One region of the Clostridium pacaense genome, then DNA from elsewhere that is predicted to be linked to it. Evidence: riboswitches for the same ligand, from Rfam matches in the RefSeq annotation. Region 1 holds a riboswitch; the other holds the start of a gene.
The links. Region 1 has a riboswitch for FMN ahead of ribD (bifunctional diaminohydroxyphosphoribosylaminopyrimidine deaminase/5-amino-6-(5-phosphoribosylamino)uracil reductase RibD). Riboswitches for the same ligand answer to the same signal wherever they lie in the genome.

Region 1 (8,759 bases):
GCTCCGGGCACCCATGCAACGTCAATATTCCCGTCCTCCACGTCATGGCGCCTTAATCCGTCCAGGGCGCCGCTTAAGAGCCTGGAGGTGATGAATTCGTTGAAACGGGCGGCTACAATGCCCACCTTCATGTTGTCCGGTATCAGTTTTCCTTCATATATATTCATAATGAATCCTCCTTATATTGTATTCCTTTCGTAGTGCAGGATGTGTCCCATCCTCTGCTGTTTTGTTTTCAGGTAAAAAAGGTCATGGCCAGTGGGTTCCATCTGGATGGGGACCCGTTTTATGATTTCCAATCCGAACCCGGAGAGCTGGTACACCTTGTCCGGGTTGTTGGTCAGCAGCCGCAGGGTCCTGGCGCCCAGGTCCTTGAGTATCTGGGCGCCGATATGATACTCCCGCATATCCCCTTTAAATCCCAGGGCCAGGTTGGCTTCCAAGGTATCCATCCCATGGTCCTGAAGCTCATATGCCTTCAGCTTGTTAATCAGGCCAATGCCCCGTCCCTCCTGGCGCATGTAGAGCAGGATGCCGCGCCCTTCCTTTTCAATCTGTCCCATGGCGGCGGCAAACTGCTGCCCGCAGTCACAGCGCAGGGAGCCGAACCCATCGCCTGTCAGGCATTCGGAGTGTACACGGCATAGAAGGTCCCTGCCGTCCCCGATGTCTCCCTTTACCAGGGCAACATGGTGCTCGCCGCTTAGCTTGTCCACGTAGCCGTAAGCGCGGAAGGTCCCGTACCGGGTAGGCATCCTGGTGCAGGCCACGCGTTCCACCAGGCAGTCATGCTGCTTGCGGTAATCCTGGATGGCTTTTATGGTGGTGATGGCAAGCCCCCAGTGTCCGGCCAGTTCCATGAGCTGCGGTGTGCGCATCATGGTACCGTCCTCCTTCATGATTTCACAGCATAGGCCGCATTCCTTCAGTCCGGCCAGGCGCATCAGGTCCACGGTGGCCTCTGTGTGGCCGGGACGCTCCAGGACGCCGTTTTCCTTTGCCATCAAGGGAAACATATGGCCTGGACGGCGGAAATCCCCGGGCTTTGCACCCTCATCCGCGCAGGAACGGGCCGTGGTCCCGCGTTCCTGTGCAGAAATGCCGGTGGCCGTGCTTATATGGTCCACGGATACCGTAAATGCAGTTTCATGGTTATCGCCGTTGTCCGCTACCATCTGCGGGAATTTAAGCTTCTGGCAAAGCTCCCGGCTCATGGGCATGCAGATAAGACCTTTGCCGTGGACTGCCATGAAGTTGACATTCTCCGTGGTGGCATACTGGGCGGCGCAGATAAAATCGCCTTCATTTTCCCGGTCCTCATCATCCGTGACCAGGATGATCCTGCCCTGGCGCAGGCTGTCCAGCGCCTCCTCTACGGTGTTAAAGTGATACATGATGTTAACCTCCTTATAATTGTGGATTCATATGGATGGGTAAGATTAAAAACCGTTCCTTAATAAAAATTCCTCCGTCACGGCGGACCCGGGATGGCGGTCATGGCGCGGGACTGTAAGCAGCTTTGCTAGGTATTTCCCCACATATTTCCCCACACAGTCATTTTCCAGATTCACCGTGCTTCCCACTGTCTTACGGACCAGGTTCGTATGGCCGGCAGTGTGCGGGATGACAGATACGCAAAAATCCCGGTCCGTCACCCTGGCAACGGTGAGGCTGATCCCATCCATGGCAATGGAGCCTTTTTCTATGATGAGGTCCAGGATGGAAGGGCAGGTGCGGACGGTGTACCAGATGGCATTGCCTTCCCGCTTTATCATGGAAATGGTTCCGGTGCCGTCAATGTGGCCGGAGACAATATGTCCGCCGAACCGCCCGTCTGCAGCCATTGCCCGTTCCAGATTCACAAGGGCGCCGGGGTTCATGGATCCAAGACCGGTACGCGCCATGGTTTCCGGCATGACATCAGCCGTGAATCCGGTTGATGAGACAGCGGAGGCAGTGAGGCATACGCCGTTAACCGCAATGCTGTCACCGGGCACGGTGCCGTCTAAGACGGCGCGCGCCCTGATATCCAACACACAGGAGCGGGGGCCGCGGATGGAGGACACCAGGGTCCCTGTTTCCTCTATGATGCCTGTGAACAAGGAACCACCCCGCTTTCTAAAAGGATATCCCTGCCAAGGACCGTGATTTTTGGGGGTTCCAGGGTGAAAGCCATTCCGGGCAGTTCCACCCCTTTCCCTCCTACCGGGCAAAGTCCCTTTTCTCCGCCGAAAATCTTTGGGGCAATGTAGGCCTGAAGCTTATGGACAATGCCCTGGTCCAGCGCGGACCAGTTGAGGGCGCTGCCTCCTTCCAGCAGGACGCTGTCAATATCCATCCCGCCCAGGCGTTCCATCAGGAACCTAAGGTCCGTGTGACCGTCCCTTTCGGGCAGGATCAGGATTTCGCAGCCCGCATCCTTAAAGGGAGCCATGGCGGCAGGGTCCTGGCAGCAGGTTGCCAGGATGGTCCTGACATGGGGAGCGGTCCTGACTACGTTGGATGTAAGCGGTGTCATGAGGCGGGTATCGCAGATGATGCGCACCGGATTCCTTCCGCCCGGGATTCGGCAGGTTAACTGCGGGTCATCTGCAAGGATGGTCCCAAGCCCTGTCATGACGGCGCTTAAACGGTTCCTGGTCTTATGGACGTGCTCCCGGGCCTGTTCCCCGGTAATCCATCTGGACAGGCGGCCGGATGTGGCTGTCCTGCCATCCATGGTCATGGCGTATTTCATGACCACATAGGGCTGCCTGGTGCGGATGAAGTGGAAGAAGACCTCATTCTGGCAGATGCATTCCTCCTCTAAAACGCCCTGGATTACTTCAATCCCGTGACTCTTAAGGGCCGCAATCCCTTTTCCCGCAACCAGCGGGTTAGGGTCCCTGGCGCCGATGACCACCCGGCGGATGCCGCTTTTTATGATGGCATCCGTGCAGGGCGGGGTTTTGCCATAATGGCAGCATGGCTCTAAGGTGACGTAGAGCACGGCCCCTTTGGCTGGCGCGGTCAGGGAGTCAAGGGCGGCCCGTTCAGCGTGGGGACCGCCGTAAAAACCGTGATATCCCTGGCCGATGACGGCGCCGTCCCTGACAATGACAGCGCCCACCAGGGGATTGGGGTTAACGCGGCCTTCCCCTTTTGCAGCAAGGGCAAGGGCGCGGCCCATGTAGATGTTATCGGATATTTCCGACATTTGGACACCTCCTTTTCATGATGGGAAAATGTAAAAGAATGGAATAAAAAACGCCTTGAACATCAGGTCCAGGGCGGGTGGAAGGGGAAGCTTTGAGATATGCCGATATCCGTACATCGATTGGCCTGTATCCACCATCGGATGAATCCGCCATCAGATGCATCCACCATCGGATGAATCCGCCATCAGATGCATCCATCATCAGATGAATCCACTATCAGATGCATCCGCCAATCGGGTGAAATCAACATAATACGGTCTGCTTTACATGTTATGATAAAAAATGCCCCGGTATGTCGTCATACCAGGGCAGCCATTAACATTCTTCATACGGATGGGACCAGTCTTCAAATCCATCCCGGGCATACTGGCCGGGATAAATAATCCATCATAATCCATCCATCATAAAACATCCATGTCCATCTTCTTCCATCCAGACTATACTGTCGGCTTCGGAATCACACCGAATCATGCCTTGCGGCTCGTGGGCTGTACCACCGGTAGGGAATCGCACCCTGCCCTGAAGATATTGATTCAATTGAGTGTTATTATAGACAGGCAGGGCACGGATGTCAAGCATTTCCTGAAAAATGTAAAATACCTTTTTCCAACCGGGACATGCATATAATAAGAAGGCCCTGCTTATATTTAGGTAATGATAAGAGATTATGAGGTATTACATGGCAACCAATCCAGAACGGACATCCAGTGGAATGCTGCAGATTAATGTAATCAACATCCAGAACAATTTCCCCATCCAGAATGCCAGGGTTACAATCAGTTACAAGGGAGAGCCAACAAGCGCCCTGGAACAGCTTCAGACCAACAGTTCAGGCCAGACAGAGACGGTCTCCCTTCCCGCGCCTCCGGTGGAGCTGAGCCTGGAACCAGGCATCATCCAGCCATATTCGGAATACAACCTGACCGTGGAGGCGGAGGGATTTGACCCGGTGGAGGTATCGGGAACCGAGATACTGGCTGAGTCCACTGCCATCCAGCCAGTCAGCATGACGCCGGCAGGGGAGGGGACGCCTCCCGAGGATCCGATTGTGATTCCGGACCACACCCTTTATGGGAATTATCCGCCCAAGATTGCAGAGGCAGAGATAAAGCCTGTGAACGAGAGCGGGGAAATCGTCTTAAGCCGCGTGGTGGTCCCCCAGACCGTGGTGGTCCATGACGGGGCGCCCACGGACCGGACGGCAAAGGATTACTATGTGCCCTACAGGGATTACATTAAAAATGTGGCCTCCAGTGAAATCTACTCCACCTGGCCCAGGGCCACCATCACGGCCAACGTGCTGGCCATCATGTCATTTACCCTGAACCGCGTTTATACGGAGTGGTACAGGAACCAGGGGTATGATTTTACCATCACATCCTCCACTGCCTTTGACCATAAATGGATATACGGCAGGAACATATTTGAGAGCATTTCCCTGATTGTAGATGAGATATTTGACAATTACCTGTCCAGGCCAGGCGTGCGCCAGCCCATCCTGACCCAGTACTGTGACGGGCGCCAGGTACAGTGTCCAAACTGGATGACACAGTGGGGGTCATGCTCCCTGGGGGAGCAGGGTTACAGTCCAATTGAAATCCTGCGGTATTTTTATGGGGACAGCATCTATGTCAACACGGCAGAGCAGATATCCGGTATCCCGGCATCCTGGCCCGGCAATGACCTGACCCTTGGCAGCACAGGCGACAAGGTCCGCCAGATGCAGGAACAGCTGGATATGATTGCAACTGTTTATACTGCCATCCCAAGGGTGACCCCTGACGGGATTTACGGCCCAAGGACAGCGGATGCGGTGCGGGAATTCCAGTCCATTTTCGGGCTTCCCCAGACCGGCGTGGTGGATTTTGCCACATGGTATCGGATATCCCATATCTATGTGGGGATTACCAGGATTGCAGAGCTGGTGTAGCAGGGATAACAGACAGATGGGCATCAGGCCGCTTATGCCGGGCGGTCTGATGCTGTTTTTAGGCCCTGCTTGCGGCCCGGCCTGTTCTAAAAAACTATTAGATTGAAACAAAAAAATTTAGCCCTTAAAGCTATTGAATAATAAATCGAAATACAGTATAATCTTTACAATTTGGGCTGAGATAACGTAGAGCATGTTTGAAAATTCATTCCCGCCATCTGCACGCCCCACATCGCGGCATATTTGGTCCCAATTCGGTCAACGTAGCCCGCTACGCCTCCCTCATCGGGACCAAATCTCCCACGAAGTGGGACGCACAGCTGACGGAAAGCAATTTTCAAACATGCTCCGGCCCATGAGCAAACACATAAGAAAGGACAGGTACCCCCATATGAAAGCATACCTCATACTGGAAGATGGAACTGTATTCACCGGGACAAGTATTGGTTCAGAACGTGAAGTTATCAGTGAAATCGTGTTTAACACATCAATGACCGGTTATCTGGAAGTGCTGACCGATCCGTCTTACGCGGGACAGGCAGTTGTCATGACATATCCCCTTATTGGCAATTACGGAATCTGCCATGAAGACATGGAATCAGCAAAACCCTGGCCGGACGGCTATATTGTTAGAGAATTATCAAGAATCCCCAGCAACTTCCGTAGCGAGGATACCATCCAGAACTTCTTAAAACGCCACGACATTCCCGGCATCTGCGGTATCGATACAAGAGCCCTTACCAAAATCTTAAGAGAAAAAGGCACCATGAACGGTATGATCACCACCAGTGAATATACCGATTTAAGCGGACCCATAAAGCGCATGAAAGAGTACGGCGTCACCGGCGTGGTCATGAAGACCACCACGAAGGAGAAGTATGTGCTTCCTGGAAAAAGCCTTGCTGACAGCGGTCCTTCAGACAACAGCAGGCTTTCCGGCAAAGACGGCCTTCCGGCTGGCAGCTTCCCGGGCGCGGGCAAGAAGGTGGCCCTTATGGATTACGGCGCAAAGAAGAACATTGCGCGTTCCCTGAACAGCCTTGGCTGTGAGGTTACCGTATATCCCGCAGACACCCCGGCAGAGGAAGTGCTGGCAGCCTGCCCTGACGGCATCATGCTCAGCAACGGCCCCGGGGACCCCAAGGAGAATACGGCTGTCATAGAAGAAATAAAGAAACTTTATGCATCGGACGTGCCGATTTTTGCCATCTGCCTGGGACACCAGCTCATGGCCCTGGCCAACGGCATGGATACTTATAAGTTAAAATACGGACACAGGGGAGGCAACCATCCGGTTAAGGATTTAGAAACAGGAAGGGTATATATCTCATCCCAGAACCACGGCTATGTGGTTGATATGGAGACAGTGACCCCGGATATCGCGGTTCCCGCTTTTGTGAATGTAAATGACGGCACCAATGAGGGGCTTAAATATGTGGGCAAGAATATTTTCACGGTGCAGTACCACCCCGAGGCCTGCCCCGGACCACTGGATTCCGGTTACCTGTTTGACCGTTTCCTGAAAATGATGGAGGTGAATGACTGATGCCAAAGAATCCTGATATTAAGAAAGTCCTTGTACTTGGCTCCGGCCCGATCATCATCGGACAGGCCGCTGAATTTGACTATGCGGGCACACAGGCCTGCCGTTCCTTAAAGGAAGAGGGCGTGGAGGTGGTGCTTTTAAACTCCAACCCGGCCACCATCATGACGGATAAGGATATTGCGGACCGGGTTTACATTGAACCCCTGACCGTGGAAGTGGTGGAACAGCTTATATTAAAGGAAAAGCCGGACAGCGTGCTGCCCACCCTGGGCGGACAGGCAGGCCTTAACCTGGCCATGGAGCTGGAGGACGCAGGCTTTTTTAAGGAACACAATGTACGCCTGATCGGCACCACGGCCCTGACCATCAAGAAGGCGGAAGACCGCGAGATGTTCAAGGAGACCATGGAGAAAATCGGCGAGCCTGTGGCTCCTTCCGATATTGTGGAGGATGTGAAGCACGGCCTGGAGATTGCGGCCCAGATCGGCTATCCAGTGGTACTCCGTCCGGCCTATACCCTGGGCGGCTCCGGCGGCGGTATTGCAGCGAACCCGGAACAGTGCGCCGAGATTCTGGAAAACGGACTCAGGCTTTCCCGCGTGGGACAGGTCCTGGTGGAGCGCTGCATCGCGGGCTGGAAGGAAATCGAGTACGAGGTCATGCGTGACGGCGCAGGCAATGTCATCACGGTATGTAATATGGAAAACATCGACCCGGTGGGCGTCCATACAGGCGACAGCATCGTGGTGGCGCCATCCCAGACCCTGGGCGACAAGGAATACCAGATGCTGCGCACCTCAGCCTTAAACATCATAAGCGAGCTGGGCATTACCGGGGGCTGCAACGTGCAGTATGCCCTGAACCCGGACAGCTTTGAATACTGTGTCATCGAGGTAAACCCCCGTGTAAGCCGTTCCTCGGCCCTGGCCAGCAAGGCAACCGGATACCCCATTGCCAAGGTGGCAGCCAAGATTGCCCTGGGTTATACCCTGGATGAGATTAAGAACGCGGTCACAAAGAAGACATACGCAAGCTTTGAGCCAATGCTGGACTACTGCGTGGTCAAGATGCCAAGGCTTCCATTTGATAAATTCATCAGCGCCAAGCGTACCCTGGGAACCCAGATGAAGGCAACGGGCGAGGTCATGAGTATCTGCACCAACTTTGAAGGAGGCCTGATGAAGGCAATCCGCTCCCTGGAGCAGCATGTGGACTGCCTGCTGTCCTATGATTTTACCGGGCTTACGGACAGTGAGCTGAGGGAACAGCTGGAAAAAGTGGACGACATGAGGATCTGGAGGATTGCCGAGGCCCTGCGCAGAGGCATTTCCTATGAAGAAATCCACGAAATCACACGGATTGACCTGTGGTTCATTGACAAGCTTTCCATCCTGGTGGAAATGGAACAGGCCCTTAAGGCGGTTGGGGAAGGCAAGGCCCGTCTGACCACGGAGCTTCTTGCAGAGGCCAAGAGGATTGAATTCCCGGACAACGTGATTGCAAGGCTTACCGGGATTGCCCAGGAAGAAATCAAGAAGCAGCGCTATGACAATGATATCCGGGCGGCATTCAAGATGGTGGACACCTGCGCGGCTGAGTTTGCGGCTGAGACGCCTTATTATTACTCCTGTTTCGGAAGCATGAACGAGGCAGAGAAGACAGAAGGGCGCAAAAAGGTCCTGGTCCTTGGTTCAGGCCCCATCCGTATCGGACAGGGGATTGAATTTGACTTCTGCTCCGTGCACAGCACCTGGGCATTCAGCCGGGAAGGCTATGAGACCATCATCGTAAATAACAATCCGGAGACGGTGAGCACGGATTTTGATATTGCGGACAAGCTGTACTTCGAGCCCCTGACCCCGGAGGATGTGGAGAGCATCGTGGACATCGAGAAGCCGGACGGGGCAGTGGTGCAGTTCGGCGGGCAGACAGCCATCAAGCTGACAGAGGCCCTGATGAAGATGGGGGTTCCCATCCTCGGCACTGCGGCAGAGGATGTGGACGCGGCAGAGGACAGGGAACGTTTTGACGAAATCCTGGAGCAGTGTAACATCCCAAGACCCGCGGGCCACACCGTATTCACGGC
Region 2 (8,759 bases), on a different contig from region 1:
TCGGCCCGGTTTGGCGCGGATTACATGGTCAACCCTGTAAAGGAGGATCTGGATGCACTTGTTATGGATGTGACTGGCGGGGAGGGGGTCAATGTGGTATTTGAAGCAGCAGGAATCCCGGCCCTTCTGGAACACGCTGTTAAACTTCTCTCACCAGCCGGACGCCTGGTGGCGATGACATTCGCAAAGACGCCCACTGCAATTGATTTTAAGGCGGTTAACGCCAAGGAGCTTACCATTCTTGGAACCAGGCACCAGATGCAGAAATTCCCGGAGACACTGGAACGTCTTGCGGACCGTCTGGACCGGGTGGACCAGCTGGTCACACATGTGTTTCCGGCTGAAAAGTATGAGGAGGCATTTGCCGTTCTGGCTGATAAGGACAGTGGGGCAGGAAAAGTCATCCTGACATTTGACTGAAATCACACAAAATAATCTGGATACAGCTTAATAAGCTCTGATTTTTCTACCCGGTGCCTGGTCAGGTGCCGGGTCATCAGCATCTCGGCCAGCTCGCTGTCCCGGCGGCCGATGGCATAGAGGATATTCTCGTGGTCCTCCACAATCTTGTCCGGCTTAAGGGACTTGAGGGATAAGGCCCTCAGCCTGTCAAAATGCACCATCTGGGAGTGGATGATACTGTAGGTCCGGGCCTTGCCCACGGACAGGAATAAAAGACGGTGGAAATCCGTGTCCAGCTCAAACAGCCGGGGGTAGTCCCCTGCTTCAAGATGCCTGGTTTCCTCCGCCATGTTTGCCCGGAGCATTTCCTCGTGTTCCGGGGAAATGCCTTCGCATACCAGGGCCAGGACCGCATTTTCCAGAACCAGGCGCATGAACCTGGACTCTTCCACCAGCTCGTAGTCAATCTTGGCAATATAACTGCCGCGCTGGGGCTGGATATCCACCAGCCCCATTTTGCTCAGCTCAATCAAGGCCTCCCGCACCGGGGTGCGGGAAAGCTTGAGTACCAGGGAGAGTTCATTTTCACTGACCGCGCTGCCAGGCGCAAGTTCAAGGGTTATGATGTTGTGCAGGAGAACGCGCAGCGCATAAGAGCGCGCGTTTTCGGAAGGCTGCCTGTCTAATAATTCCATATCCAAACCTCGCTGCGTTTATTTTGTATCGTATTAGAAATCAAAGGTCAGTACAATCTTACGGATGGATGGGTCATGGCTGTCCACAAAGTCAAATGCTTCCTGGGCCTTTGTAAGGGGGAAGGTGTGGGAAACAGCGCCGGACAGATCCAGTTTGCCCTCATTGACCAGTTCGATGGCCTTGCCGAACATCTTGTTCTGAAGCCTGGAGCCTCTGACATCCAGTTCCTTGGAGGTGATTACGAACTGGTTGATTTCGGTGGGGCTGGTGGAGAAGCCCATGGTCATGACGCGGCCCGCGTTGCCGGTTGCCTCAAGAAGGTTAATCAGGGAATCCTTGTTGCACACAGCGTCGATGGATACGGTTGCCCCGTGTCCGTATGTATATTCCTTTACCTTTTCAAGCAGGTTTTCTTTTAATACGTTGATGGTGTAGGTTGCCCCGTTGGCCTTTGCGGCCTCCAGCTTGTCATCCAGTACATCGGCTACAATGATGTGGTCGCAGAGCAGGCGTGCAATCTTTAATATGGAACTTCCAAGGGCGCCTGAGCCGTAGATTAAGAGCATGTCATCCTTCTGAAGCTCAGCCCTGGTGCAGGACTGGATACCGATGGTGGTAGGCTCAATCATGACAGCGTCTTCATCAGAAAGGGACTCGGGAAGGATGTAGCAGTCAGATTCAGGTACGGCAATATATTCCCTGTAACCGCCGTCAATGTGCACGCCGCGCACAGCCAGGCTGTCGCATACATTGCCGCGTCCAATCTTGCAGGGATAGCAGTGGCCGCAGCTTGTAACCTGGTTGATGATCACACGGTCGCCCGGCTTTAAGTCCTTCACATTAGGGCCGACCTCGTCCACACGTCCCACCATCTCATGTCCGATAACCCTTGGGTAAGTTGCGGCTGCGTTGGTTCCGTGGTAGATTCCCACATCAGAACCGCAGATGCCGGCAGCGGTCATCTTCACAAGTACATTGTCCTTCTCGGTGATGACAGGCTTCTCCATGTCAATCAGCTTTAATTCGTTTGGTTTTACAATCTGTACGGCTTTCATAATCGTTCTCCTTTGATATAATCATTTATTTGTTGCAAATACTCCGTCCAACTACCATACAAGTATACTAATACCCCTTGGATGAAATGTCAATCCATGAAAATGAATTGGCATAATATAAGCGATTTTTACAAAAATATACCTGAAAAATTGTGGAAAATTACATATTGAATAAAAGGCCGCTATATACTACCATACTAGATAAGAGACTTTCATTATTTTAATCATATTTTAAAAGGAAAGGGTAATCAATATGAAACTGACATTAGAAGGATTGAAAGACAGGAGCGCATGGGAGGCAGCCGGTATCGGACTTCCGGACTATGACATCGAAGCAGTGGCAGCAGAGACAAGGAAGGCTCCTGTGTGGGTGCATTTTGGAGCAGGCAATATTTTCCGTATCTTTATCGGAGGCCTGGCCGATACCCTGATTGAAAAAGGTGAGTGCAGCAAGGGTATTACCTGTGTGGAGACCTTTGACTTTGATGTGATTGACAAAATATACAAACCATATGATAACTTGGTGCTGGCAGTGACGCTGAAAGCAGACGGCTCCACGGATAAGAAGGTTATCGGTTCCCTGACAGAGGCCCTTAAGGCCCAGTCCGGCGTAAAGGAGGAGTGGGACCGCCTGAAGGAGATATTCGTGAATCCTGGCCTTCAGATGATTTCTTTTACCATCACGGAAAAGGGATATGCCTTAAAGGGTTCTGACGGGAATTACTTCCCATTCATCCAGGCAGACATTGACAATGGCCCGGAAAAGGCAGTATCTGCCATGGCAGTTGTGTGCGCGCTTCTGAATGAGAGATACAAAGCAGGCAAGGCGCCTCTGGCAGTTGTTTCCATGGATAATTGTTCCCACAACGGGGAAAAGCTTCAAAGCTCCATCCTCACCATGGCTAAGGAGTGGAACCGGAAGGGCTATGTAGAGGACGGCTTTATGGATTACCTTTCCGACGAAAACCAGGTATCCTTCCCCTGGTCCATGATTGACAAGATCACACCACGTCCAGCTGACTCTGTATGCGCTGAGCTGGAGAAGGCAGGAGTAGAGGATATGGCCCCTGTCATCACCTCCAAGAAGACATACATTGCCCCATTTGTCAATGCAGAGGGACCCCAGTACCTGGTCATCGAGGACAAGTTCCCGGCTGGAAGGCCGGCGCTGGAAAAGGCTGGCGTCTACATGACGGACAGGGACACGGTTAACAAGGTAGAGCGCATGAAGGTCACCACCTGCCTGAATCCTCTCCATACAGCCCTGGCTGTATACGGCTGTGTGCTGGGCTACACCCTGATTGCAGATGAGATGAAGGATGCCGAGCTTAACAAGCTGGTTCATGAGATTGGCCCGGTAGAGGGAATGCCGGTAGTGACCAATCCTGAAATCCTGTCCCCTGAGGACTTTGTAAATGAAGTAATCAACGTAAGGATTCCCAACCCATTCATGCCTGACACGCCCCAGAGAATCGCCACTGACACCTCACAGAAGGTGGGCATCCGTTACGGCGAGACCATCAAGGCATACGTTGCAAAATACGGTGACGCCAAGAAGCTGAAGGCTGTTCCTCTGGCGCTTGCAGGCTGGTGCAGGTACCTTCTGGCAGTGGATGACCAGGGAAATGCATTCGAACTTTCAGCAGACCCAATGGTGCCGGAGCTGACCAAAGCCCTGGAGGGAATTGAAGTTGGCAAGCCTGAGACTTACAAAGGACAGTTAAAGCCAATCCTGTCCAATGCCAATATATTCGGTGTAGACCTCTATGAGGCCGGAATCGGTGAGACCGTGGAGTCAATGTTCCTGGAGGAGATTGCGGGAGCGGGGGCTGTCAGGGCGACGCTTAAGAAGTATTTGGATTGATGAATATGGATTGATGGTTTGAAGGCAGAGGGGGTGTGACGGGGGTTGCGCAACCTCTGCTTTTGGTTTTCTTACGGAGCCAGGGGCGGGAGGCGGACGGGGGGACGGTTCCTGGTTCCGGGCATAAGAGAGACGGACTCAAAAAGACGGCAAAAACCGGGCACCGTCTCAACTACCGAAAAATCTTGATGATTTTTCGTCCGTGGAGACTCTGCGCTCGGGCTTTGAGGCCCTCGCTCGGCCCGGCTTTTGCCGCCTTTTTGAGTCCGTCTCTCTAATACCCTCCACAAGGAACCGTCCCCCCGTCCGCCTCCCGCCCCTGGCTCCTGCCAAGTACTTGAAGAGGTTGCTGGGGCCTTCAGCTACTGCCTTAAAACATGAATCGGAGAGAAGAAAATCATACCGCAAGCTTATGTATTTCCTGACTTAACAATAATATGGTGCATTACTAAACTTAGCATCAGCATATAAATGCATTACTGATTTTAGTATAAGTATATAGAAAACAGGCCTGGACTATCCGTCTTGACGAAGTACATCTTTGGCAGAACGGAATGAACTAAGCCTGTTTTTTATTTCTTTCTCCGGTTCATGTGATGCAGGAACGATAATACGTAGTGGGTGAGCGGAATGGGGATGGGGGCTGTGGATGCATCTACAGGGGCGTGTGATTCTTATGCTGTGGGAACCGGTGTTAAGAGGCTGGCGCCTTTGTCTGAGCTCAGTGTTGTATGGTTTAGACAAACTAAGCGCGAGTTAGGCGGCCAGCCTCTTGTCCAACGCCGGTTTCCAGAGCATTAGAAGCACTAGCCCCGCAGCCGTATCCACAGCCCCCATCCCCATTCCGCTCACGTACGGATGCACCTCCCCCACGCACCCCATCAACCATTCCACTTCTTAATCTCCAAAAGCCCCGGCACCAACGCCTCCGCACTAGTCTTAAGGATGATCCTTCCTTTTTCAGCCGTAGCCCCGGAGGGGTCGCCGCCAATGCCGATGGGTTTGCCGTCCTCTGTTTTCCAGTCCTCGGATACCCAGCCGATGGATACGGGGCCGTAGGGCTGAAGGGCCTGGTTGTCCTTGAAGGCAGCAGGGATGCCGGCTTCGGAGGTTTCCAGCTTGACTAAGGATGGGTCCACGGCCATGACCATGGAGGTTTCCATCTCGCCGCCGTGGAAATCCCAGATGTTGCCCTCTGAGACAGTGGCTTTTACATCGGGATGGCTGAATGCGCCGGAGGACAGGAGGAATGGGGAAATCCCCAGCTCGCTTCGCAGTTCCCGGCTCAGTACCTGGGCAATGGGGGCGTTGCCGCCGTGGCATATGAGCAGGGCCAGCTTCTTAAAGCCATGGTGCGCCAGGCTGGCACATATGTCGTATAGCAGATGGTAGTAGGTGTCCGGTTTTAAGGTGATGGAACCGCAGAAGTTTTTGTGCTCCGTGCTAAGCCCCACAGGGATGACCGGGAATATCAGCATGGGGAAGTCCGGGTCTTCTGCCTCCAGTGCCTGGGTCAGGTATTCGGTCATGGCCTGGGCAATGATGTCGTCCGTGCCAAGGGGCGCCTGGTTCCCATGCTGTTCCAGGGCGCCAAGGGGGATGAGGACAATGGTTTCTTCCTTGTCGATCTGTTCCATCTCAAGTCTGGTAAGTTCGCTGTATCTGAGTATCATTTTTTTAAAAATTCTCCTTTCAAACACACTCTAGGACAGGTTAGCCGTTGGCTTCTCCGGCTGGTTTCCTTTCATGTTGCCCTCACTGGCTTTCATGCTGCCCTTACTGGCTTTCACGTTGCCCTTACTGGCTTTTAATGCTGCCTTGCCGGCTTTAATGATGGATAAGCGGCTGTCAGGCGGTTGAACAGAAGGTAGCCTACAAAGTAGTTTAAGCCCAGCTTCAGGATGTTGAAGGGGATGGTGGCCATGACGATGAAGGTGGTCAGGCTGGTGATGGCAGGGTTCACGGAGGCTACCATGGTAACCACGCTGTCCAGGGAAACGCCCATGGCCTTTGCGTATAAGGGCAGGGTGATGAAGGCATTGCAGAAACATGCAAATGCAGTCCTTACGGCAATGCTTACAGAAAGGCCGGTGATGGCTGCCCGGCGGTTCTTGCCCATTTTATTGTATACAATCCATAAGGGGATGACGAACAGGGCCACACCAATCAGGTTGGACAGTTCGCCCACGTACATGGAGTTGGTCCCCACTGTTATCAGCTTGATGAGGATCTTGATGATTTCCACCCAGGCAGCGGATGCGGGTCCGAACAGGAACAGGGCCATGATGGATGGGACATCGCTGAAATCCACTTTGTAAAATGGCGGCATCATAGGAACTGAAAATTCCAGTGACATAAGGGCGCCTGCCATGGCGGCCAGCATGCCGGTGTAAATAAGCTTCTGAATACTCCACTTTGATTTCATAACATAAACCTCCTTAGATATCAGGGCCTTGATGTGCCCTAAAGTTTGTTTTTGCAATGAAACAAGTCCTTTGGAAAAACTTTTGTAAAACCTTTGGGAAAAAATCATCACAGGCACGTTTTCCATATTAAAAAAATCCCAGAGCCATAGGGGCTTGGGATTCATAAACAATTCAATATAAATAACGGCATGTGGTTCATTATCCATATGAATTAAATCGCCTTCTCTCATCCAGACTATACTGTCGGTTTTGGAATCTCACCAAATCAGCCGCCTAAGCGGGTCGCGGACTATACCGCCGGTAGGGAATCACACCCTGCCCCGAAGAACTTATTCATTTGCTGTTTTTAGCGTAGCACAAATAATATAAGAAGTCAATGGGATGCCTTGTACTTTAGTTGGATAACTGCATGAAAACCAGTATCTTTTCAGGCGGCGTTCCTTTTCCTTGAAGGAAAAATCATGTATAATTAAAATATATTACATATTTTCGGAAGCCATGACTTTGCTGCATCCTGTAATCTGCATTTGGAGCGGAAAGAAAGGATTACCAAGGCCAGGGATGGATTTGAAGATGACATGTGAGGATGGCAGAGGGCACTATTTGATAAAGGAGTGTATGCAATGATGGATGAATGGGAAAGCTTATTCAGCCCCCGTATCCTGGTCCGGGGCATGGATTATTACGAGTCCGGGGCCGTCATGGAGATGGTGCGGACAGAGGGCGGATACCGTGCCCTGGTGGAGGGGACCGAGGACTATGAGGTGGAAATAGACATAAAGGACAACCAGGTCCAACACATGAGGTGCACCTGCCCATATGCGGCGGAAGGGTATAACTGCAAGCATATGGCGGCAGTTTTATACGAGGCAGAAGAGGGAGGCGTTCTGGAAATGCCCCCCACGGCCGATGGAGGAACCGTCCAGGATTCCAGACAGGAGCTTAAGGACGTGATAAATGGGATTCCGGAAGAAGAACTGAGGCGCCTCCTGGAATCCATGGCCTGGGAAGATGGGAAGTTGAGGAACAAGATCCTGATACAATATTCCCCATCCATAAGCCAGAGACAGATGGCAATGTTGAAAAGGGAGATAAATGACATTGCTTACGGGTATTCGGACAGATATGGCTATGTGGACTGGGAAAATGCAGGTAATTATTTGTTGGAGATGGAAGCATTTCTGAATGACAAGGTGCAGGCCGTGATTGACAAAGGCTGCTGGATGCAGGCATTTGAACTTACAAATCAGGTATTCATCACCATTGGGAACCAGGATATAGATGATTCCGATGGCGGCCTGGGTATGGTGGCGGAGGCCTGTTATGAATTCTGGAAGCAGATCCTGGAAAAATGCAGTGAGCAGGATAAGGACAGGATGCGTGCCTGGTTTAAGAAATATCAGGCGGACGGTACCGTGACTGATTATTTGGAAGAATATATCAGCGGGTTCCTTATGAATGAGTTTCATGACAGGGAACTCCTGCAAAGGACAATGGAGGCATTGGACCAGGAGATTGAAAAAAACAGGGAAGGCATGGACTGTGGCAAATACTACAGCGTGCAGTATGGATTTGAATATAATATCCTGAAAAGGCTTCAGATCATGAAGGAACTGGGGGCCTCGGAAGAGGAGATATTGCAGTACCGGGAGGAAAACCGCAGATTTACGGCAGTGAGGATGCTGGAGACAGAAGAATTTATCCAGGCGGGACAATACAAGGATGCAATCCGTGTCCTGAAGGAGAGCAAGGAACTGGACCATGGATCCCCCTCCTGGGTCAGCGGGCACAGCCGGAAACTGATTGAGTTGTACGGCAGGCTGCATATGGACAAAGATTATAAGGAGGAATTGCTGTTCCAGGTATTTTCCTGCAGACAGGACAGTCTGGATTTCACCAGTAAATTAAAGGCTGTGTGCGGAAAAAGCGAGTGGGAACAGATCCGGGAGAAGCTGCTGGCAGGTCCGGCCGGCCAGGAGATTAAACTGCCTTTATTGGAATCGGAGAAAATGTACGGCCAGCTTCTGGAGGAAGTAGTAAACAGCGGCTCTGTATATACCATGGACCGATATGAAAAAGTCCTTAAAAAGATGTACCCGGACAGGATGAGGACTGCTTATACTGCCTTTGCCAGAGGACAGGCCGAATCTGCGTCTGACAGGACGCGTTATAAAGAACTGATGAAATATCTGAAGAAGATAGCGTCCTATCCCAATGGACTGGAAGCGGCCGCACAGCTGGCACAGGAGTGGAGGACACTTTATAAAAGGCGCCGGGCCATGATGGATGAATTGGGGAAAGCCGGATTTTAGCAGG

Region 2: linked by a shared signal. The riboswitch ahead of LK536_RS41915 (ECF transporter S component) and the one ahead of ribD (bifunctional diaminohydroxyphosphoribosylaminopyrimidine deaminase/5-amino-6-(5-phosphoribosylamino)uracil reductase RibD) in region 1 are both predicted to bind FMN.

What each region holds. Positions count from the first base shown of each region.
Region 1 is NZ_JAJFEB020000007.1:53,195-61,953, reverse strand. It holds gene ribH (6,7-dimethyl-8-ribityllumazine synthase) at 1-167, opposite strand, end outside; gene LK536_RS43155 (bifunctional 3,4-dihydroxy-2-butanone-4-phosphate synthase/GTP cyclohydrolase II) at 180-1,394, opposite strand; gene ribE (riboflavin synthase) at 1,440-2,102, opposite strand; gene ribD (bifunctional diaminohydroxyphosphoribosylaminopyrimidine deaminase/5-amino-6-(5-phosphoribosylamino)uracil reductase RibD) at 2,084-3,196, opposite strand; FMN riboswitch at 3,614-3,728, opposite strand; gene LK536_RS43140 (peptidoglycan-binding protein) at 3,865-5,127, shown strand; partial or broken gene LK536_RS43135 (DUF6783 domain-containing protein) at 5,292-5,408, opposite strand; gene LK536_RS43130 (DUF6783 domain-containing protein) at 5,367-5,486, shown strand; gene LK536_RS43125 (carbamoyl phosphate synthase small subunit) at 5,519-6,673, shown strand; gene carB (carbamoyl-phosphate synthase large subunit) at 6,673-8,759, shown strand, end outside.
Region 2 is NZ_JAJFEB020000006.1:99,956-108,714, forward strand. It holds gene LK536_RS41890 (zinc-binding alcohol dehydrogenase family protein) at 1-420, shown strand, start outside; gene LK536_RS41895 (GntR family transcriptional regulator) at 423-1,097, opposite strand; gene LK536_RS41900 (zinc-binding alcohol dehydrogenase family protein) at 1,131-2,153, opposite strand; gene LK536_RS41905 (mannitol dehydrogenase family protein) at 2,407-4,017, shown strand; gene LK536_RS41910 (creatininase family protein) at 4,899-5,690, opposite strand; gene LK536_RS41915 (ECF transporter S component) at 5,825-6,442, opposite strand; FMN riboswitch at 6,658-6,775, opposite strand; gene LK536_RS41920 (SWIM zinc finger family protein) at 7,067-8,755, shown strand.